Regions from separate parts of the Nonomuraea sp. AD125B genome, predicted to be linked through region 1. Evidence: riboswitches for the same ligand, from Rfam matches in the RefSeq annotation. Region 1 holds a riboswitch; the other holds the start of a gene.
The links. A riboswitch is a leader RNA that binds a small molecule or an ion and turns the genes downstream of it on or off. The one in region 1 is predicted to bind thiamine pyrophosphate.

Region 2: another riboswitch for thiamine pyrophosphate. It lies ahead of ACBR40_RS33800 (TenA family protein); the one in region 1 lies ahead of ACBR40_RS24740 (FAD-dependent oxidoreductase).

What each region holds. Positions count from the first base shown of each region.
Region 1 covers NZ_JBGLOU010000009.1:232,601-236,128, forward strand. Annotated here, with positions in the region: gene ACBR40_RS24730 (Rv2175c family DNA-binding protein) at 1-343, opposite strand, end outside; gene ACBR40_RS24735 (NAD(P)/FAD-dependent oxidoreductase) at 374-1,537, opposite strand; TPP riboswitch at 1,619-1,735, shown strand; gene ACBR40_RS24740 (FAD-dependent oxidoreductase) at 1,723-2,958, shown strand; gene thiS (sulfur carrier protein ThiS) at 2,955-3,155, shown strand; gene ACBR40_RS24750 (thiazole synthase) at 3,148-3,528, shown strand, end outside.
Region 2 covers NZ_JBGLOU010000014.1:252,286-255,813, reverse strand. Annotated here, with positions in the region: gene ACBR40_RS33805 (carbon starvation CstA family protein) at 1-1,282, shown strand, start outside; gene ACBR40_RS33800 (TenA family protein) at 1,279-1,950, opposite strand; TPP riboswitch at 1,938-2,033, opposite strand; gene ACBR40_RS33795 (ATP-dependent DNA ligase) at 2,059-3,018, shown strand; gene ACBR40_RS33790 (M28 family metallopeptidase) at 3,145-3,528, shown strand, end outside.

The DNA of each region.
Region 1 (3,528 bases):
CTGTGTGACGGCCGGCCTTGATCGCCTCGATGGGCGAGCCTGGCAGCGAGTCGTCGGGGGTGAAGAGCCAGCGCAGGGACTCGGCGTCGTCGTAGCCGGCGTCCTGCAGCACGGTCAGGGTGCCGGGCAGGCCCTTCATCACGTCCTTCCCGTCGAGGAACACCGCGGGCACCTGCGGGGACCCGCTGCCCTCCCGGCGTACGCCGAGGAGCTTGTGATCCTTGAGGAGTTGCTTGGCCCGCCCGATCGGGAGTTCCAGGCGCTGGGCCACTTCGGGGAGCGTGAGCCACTCGCTGACGAGCTGGTCGGTCTCCCGGTCGATCTGTGCAACAGAAAGCGTCACGGAACCACAACTACCACATGCCGTGCTTGCTCAAACAACACAATCCCGTAGGGGGACGTCTGGATCTACCAGGCGTTCCGCGTCCAGCCGGGAGCCCGCGCCGATGATGCGGCGGCCCTGGACGAGGTCGCGCGGCCGGTCGACGGCGAACACCGCGGCGAGGGTGTCGTCGCCCCTCAGCCAGACGGCGGACCACTTGCCCTCGGGGCCGCCGCGGTAGAGCAGGCGCTCGCCCGCGGGGTGATGACCGGCGTACTGGACCATGTGCCCGAACTGCTCCGACCAGAAGTACGGCACCGGGTCGTAGACGGCGTCCTCGCCGAGCAGGCTCGCGGCGGCGACCTCGGGGGCGTTGAGCGCGGTGTCCCAGTGCTCGACCCGCAGCCGGTCCTGGAAGCGGCGCGACCACCAGGCGGCGCAGTCGCCCACCGCGACCGTGCCGGGCAGCGAGGCGCGCAGGTGCTCGTCCACGACGACGCCGTTGTGCAGGTCGAGGTCGGCGTCGGCAAGCCACTGGACGGCCGGGCGCACGCCGATGCCGGCGACGACCACGTGCGCGTCCAGGAACTCGCCGCCGACCAGCTCGACGCCGCCCTCCTCGACGGAGTGGACCATGGCGCCGAGCCGCAGGTCGATGCCGTCGTACCAGCGTTCGGTGCGGGCGCCGATCTCCGGGCCGACGGCGGTGGCGAGCGGCGCGGGACCGGCCTCGACCACGGTGACCGCGCAGCCGGCCCGGCGGGCGGCCGTGGCCACCTCGGCCCCCACCCAGCCCGCGCCGGCGACCACGACGCGGGCGCCGGGCACGAGCGCGGCGCGCAGCTCGTGCGCGTCGTCGAGGGTGCGCAGGACGTGCTGCGGGCCGTCGCCGGGCAGCCGGACCGGGTCGGCGCCGGTGGCGATGACCAGGCCGTCGTAGCGCAGCTCGCCTTCGGTGGTCTCGACGGCGCCCGGCCGCAGCGCGGTCGCGGACACGCCGGGACGGAAGGCGACGCGCAGCGCGGCGAGGTCGGTGTCGACGAACGTGGTGTCGGTCTCGCCGAGCAGCACGCTCTTGGTCAGGGGCGGACGGTCGTAGGGGCGGTGGCGTTCCCGCCCGACGAGGGTGATCCTGCCGCCGAATCCGCGCCCGCGCAGCGCCTCGACCGTGCGTACGCCGGCCAGGCCCGCTCCCACCACCACGACATGGTCCACGACCAAGACCATAGACGGGTACGGGGCCCGGCGGCGAAGGGGGGCGTGCCTGGCGCCGCCGGCGAGGTCGTAGGCTGGGGGCGTAAGACGCGCGGGAGTCCGGCCGTGACCGGGCTGAGAGGAAGGCTGCACAGGGCCTTCGACCGCAAGACACCTGATCCGGATCATGCCGGCGAAGGGAGCGCATGGTGGAGGTCATCGTCGGCGGCGGGGTCGTCGGGCTGTCGGTCGCGTGGCGGCTGGCGCGGGCGGGGCGGCCGGTCACCGTGGTCGATCCCGATCCCGCGGGCGGGGCCTCGCACGCGGCGGCGGGCATGCTGGCGCCGGTCAGCGAGGTGACCTACACCGAGGAGCCGCTGTTGCGGCTGGGCCTGGCGTCGCTGCGCCGCTGGCCGGCCTTCGCCGCTGAGCTGGCCGCCGACGCGGGGCTGCCCGAGGGGGCGCGCGGGGTGGACCTGCGCGCGGAGGGCACGCTCGACGTGGCGTTCGGGGCCGACGACCTCGCGGCGCTGGACGAGCTGGCCGCGTTCACGGAAAAGCTGGGGCTCCCGGTGGAGCGGCTGACCGGGCGCGAGTGCCGCCGCCTGGAGCCGATGCTGGCGCCGTCGGTGCGCGGCGGCCTGCTGGCCGCCGGCGACGCCTGGGTGGACCCGCGCCGGGTGACGGCGGCGCTGCTGGCCGCGCTGGAACGGCGGGAGGTGCCGCTCGTCCGCGCCCGCGTCACCGCGCTGCTGCGCGAGGACGGGCCGGCGGCCCGGGTCGCCGGGCGGCGCGAGGACGCGACGGAGGGCCGGGGGGCCGGGCCGCGGCACGGGGACGCGCCGGAGGGGCGGGGGGCCGGGCCGCGGCACGGGGACGCGCCGGAGGGGCGGGTGACGGGTGTGCGGCTGGAGGGGGGTGCCGAGTTGCCCGCCACGACGGTGGTGCTGGCGGCCGGGGCCTGGAGCGCGGCGCTGGCCGGGGTGCCGGTGCGGCCGGTCAAGGGGCAGATCCTGCGCCTGCGCTCGCCGCAGCCGCTGCTGACCCGGTGCGTACGCGGCTCCGTGCACGGCTCCCCCGTCTACCTCGTCCCCCGGGGCGACGGCGAGCTGGTGGTCGGCGCGACCCAGGAGGAGCTGGGCTTCGACACCCGGGTGACCGCCGGCGGCCTGTACGAGCTGCTGCGCGACGCCAGGGAGCTGGTGCCCGGCGTGACCGAGCTGGAGCTGGCCGACGTGGTGGCGGGCCTGCGCCCCGGCACGCCGGACAACGTGCCGATCGTCGGGCCGGCCGGCGACGGGCTGGTGCTCGCCACCGGACACCACCGGGGCGGCGTGCTGCTCGCGCCTCTGACGGCGGCCCTGGTGGCCGGGGAGGCGGGCGGCGAGGAGGGCGGGCTGGCGGCGTTGTGCTCGCCGGCGAGATTTGGAGAGATCGCATGATGGTGCAGATCAACGGGGCCACGCACGAGGTCGCCGACGGGACGACCGTGGCGCAGGCCGTACGGGCCCTGACCGCGGCGACCACCGGGGTCGCCGTGGCGTTGAACGACGAGGTGGTCACGCGCGGCGCCTGGGAGACCACGGCGCTGCGCGAGCGCGACCGCGTGGAGGTGCTGACGGCGGTGCAGGGTGGATGATCTGATCATCGCCGGGGAGAAGTTCTCCTCCCGGCTCATCATGGGCACCGGCGGCGCCCCCTCGCTGGAGGTGCTGGACCAGGCGCTGGCGGCCTCCGGCACCGAGCTGACCACGGTCGCCATGCGGCGGCTCGACCCGCGCGCCCGCGGCTCGGTGCTCGACGTGCTGCGCGAGCGCGACATCAAGGTGCTGCCCAACACGGCCGGCTGCTTCACGGCGGGCGACGCCGTGCTGACGGCCCGGCTGGCCAGGGAGGCGCTCGGCACGAACTGGGTCAAGCTGGAGGTCATCGCCGACGAGCGGACGCTGCTGCCCGACCCCATCGAGACCTTCGACGCCGCCGAGCGACTGGTGGCCGACGGGTTCGTGGTG
Region 2 (3,528 bases), on a different contig from region 1:
GTTCATGAAAATCGGGACGATCGTGCTGATCGCGATCGGCATCGCGGTCACCATGCCGCCGCTGCGCACCACCGCCTTCACCGACTTCGCCTTCAACGGCAAGGGGCCGGTCTTCGCGGGCTCGCTGTTCCCGTTCGTGTTCATCATCATCGCCTGCGGGGCGCTGTCCGGGTTCCACGCGCTGATCTCCTCCGGCACCACGCCGAAGCTGATCCAGAAGGAGACCCAGGTCCGGATGATCGGCTACGGCTCCATGCTCATGGAGTCGTTCGTGGCGGTCATGGCCATCACGGCGGCCTGCGTGCTGTCGCCCGGCCTCTACTTCGCGATGAACGCCCCGGCCGGCGTGCTCGGCGCCACCGTGCAGTCGGCCTCCGAGGCCGTCGCGAACATGGGCTTCACGATCACGCCGGAGCAGCTCCAGGCCGCGGCGGCGGCCGTGCAGGAGGAGACGCTGATCGCGCGCACCGGCGGGGCGCCGACGCTGGCCGTCGGCATCTCGCAGATCTTCTCCGGCTTCCTCGGCGGGGCCGCGCTCCAGGCGTTCTGGTACCACTTCGCGATCATGTTCGAGGCGCTGTTCATCCTCACGACCGTGGACGCCGGCACCCGGGTGGGCCGGTTCATGCTCCAGGACACCCTCGGCAACCTGTGGAAGCCGATGGCGCGGGTGAGCTGGTGGCCGGGCCTCGTGGGATCGAGCGCGGTGGTCGTGGCGGCCTGGGGCTACTTCCTCTACCAGGGCGTCAACGACCCGCTCGGCGGCATCAACCAGCTCTTCCCGCTGTTCGGCATCGCCAACCAGCTCCTCGCGGCGGTGGCGCTCACCGTCGCCACCACGCTGCTGATCAAGAGCGGGCGGCTCAAGTGGGCCTGGGTGACGGGCGTGCCGCTGGCCTGGGACGCCGCGGTCACCCTGACCGCGAGCTACCAGAAGGTCTTCTCCGCCGACCCGACGCTCGGCTTCTTCGCCCAGCGCGACCGCTACCAGAGCGCGATCGACCAGGGGCAGGTGCTCGCGCCCGCCAAGTCGATGGACGCGATGCGGCAGATCGTCATCAACTCCACCGTGGACGGCGTGCTGGCCGCGCTGTTCGCCGTCATGATCATCATCGTGATCCTCGACGCGGTCCGCGTGTGGGTCACGGCGATCCGGGCGCGCGAGCCGCTGCCGACCACGGAGGAGCCGTTCGAGGAGTCGAAGCTGCTCGCGCCGTCCGGCCTCATCGCCACCCGCGAGGAGAAGGAGGCGATGGCCGCCCGCGGCCCCGCCGGCCCCTAGCGGAGCCAGCGGTCCGTGGGCCAGCCCTCGCGCCGCCAGGCGCTGTCCCAGAACATCCACTCGTACGCCGCCGCCGTCAGGTAGGCCTGCTCCATCGCCGCCCGCGTGCCGGCGTCCGCGCCTTCGGCGAGCCGGTCGGCGATGGCCCTGGCCCGGGTCACCGACGCCGCGAACTCCGGGTCGGAGTAGGTGGAGATCCACTTGCCGTACGGGTGGCCGCCGAGGTCGCCCGCCCGCCCCAGCAGCGCCGTGCCCACGTCCTGGTAGATCCAGAAGCACGGCAGCACGGCCGCCACCAGCACCGGGTACGGCGCCGCCAGCGCCGTCGCCTGGAGGTAGGACGCGTACGCCAGGCACGTCGGCGACGTGGCGATCCCGGCCGCGTCCGCGCCCAGCTCGGCCACGTAACCGGCGTGCAGCAGGCGCTCGGCGGCCAGCGCCGTGTGCGCGCTGCTCGCGAAGAACGCCGCCTCCTCCAGGTCGGTGGCCCGCGCCGAGGCGGTGGCGAGCGCCTTGGAGAACGCCTCCAGGTAGCGGGCGTCCTGCACGATGTAGAACGCGAACCGGTCGGCGTCGAGGGTGCCGTCGCCGAGCGCGACGTTGAACGGGTGGCCGTGGATCGCGGTCATCAGGTCGGCCGTGCGCAGCCACATGTCATCGCAGAACATGACGTCCCTTCGCTAGTGCGAGCTAGATCAGGTTCGACGGGTGTGATCTCAGCCCGGATCGCCGGGCACCCCGCGTCAGTCGATCACTGTAACAGGTGTTCGGATATCGTGGACGGGGTGACCGGCGAGGAGACCCGCGAGGGCGTGACGCTGACCAATCTCGACCAGCCGTTGTTCGACGGGGCCGAGGCCACCAAACGCGACCTGGTCGACTATCTCGACGCGGTCGCGGACCGCCTGGTGCCGGTGCTGCGCGACCGGGCGCTCTCGGTCGTCCGGGTGCGCCCCGGGCAGGAGCCCTTCATGCAGAAGAACCTGCCGAAGTACGCCCCTCCGTGGATCGAGCGCGTCTCGGTGTGGGCGGACTCCTCGCGGCGGCAGGTGACGTACGCGCTGGGCAACGACCGGCGGACGCTGATCTGGTTCGGCAACCAGCGGGCGGTGGAGTACCACCCGGCGCTGATCGCCGGCGACCACTTCACCCACCTGGTGCTGGACCTCGATCCGCCGGAGGGCGCGGAGTCGTTCGGGCTGGCCGTGCGGGCGGCGTTCCTGGTGCGGCAGGCGCTGGCGGACGCGGGGCTGGCGGGCGCGGTGAAGACCAGCGGGGCCAAGGGCGTGCACGTGTTCGTGCCGGTCGAGCCGGGTGTCCCGATGGAGGACCTGGCCGCCGCCACCCGCGCGATCGGGGCCCGCGCCGAGCGGCTGGACCCGGGGCTCGCGACGACGGCGTTCATCAGGGAGGACCGCGCGGGCAAGGTCTTCATCGACTCCACGCGGGCGGGCGGCGCGACGGTCGTGGCCGCCTACAGCCCGCGGATCCGGCCCGGCGTGCCGGTGTCGTTCCCCGTGCCGTGGCCGGACCTGGACCGGGTGACGCCGCGCGACTTCACCATCAGGACGGCGGCGGCGCTGGTCGACAAGAGCGATCCGTGGGCGGGGGAGATGCCCGGGCCGCAGCGCCTGCCCGCCGACCTGGTGGAAGAGGGGCACACGATCCCGGTGGCGCGGGTGCAGGCGATGCACGAGGGGAAGCGGCGTGCCCGTGCCCGCCGCGAGGCGACCTGAGACGGCGTGAATCCGCCGCGACAGTGGGTCTTCTCAGCGGCCCGGTGGCGGGTTACGTTCGCGTTCGGCGCGGCTCGGGGGGACGGCGCGCGCCGTAACCGATCCCGGCACAGGGAGATCCGTCGCATGCGTATGCGTAGAATCGCCGTCGCGCTCGGCCTGCTCCTCACCACGGTCCCCGCCGCGGTCCTCGCCGCGCCACCCGCGCAGGCGCGGACCGGCGGCCTCGACGACGTCTTCGCCAAACTGCTCGTCCAGCAGGTCAAGGGCACGAACGTGGCCAAGCACCTCAAGGCGTTCCAGGCCATCGCCGACGCGAACGGCGGCACCCGCGCCGTCGGCACCCCCGGCTACCGGGCCTCCCGGGACTACGTGGCCGGCAAGCTGCGCAGGGCCGGCTACAAGGTCACCCTGCAGCCGGTCACGTTCGTGGAGAGCTGGAGCGAGAACGCCCCGCCGACGCTCGCCGTGCAGGGCGGCGCGACGTACGCGCCGAACGAGGACTTCTTC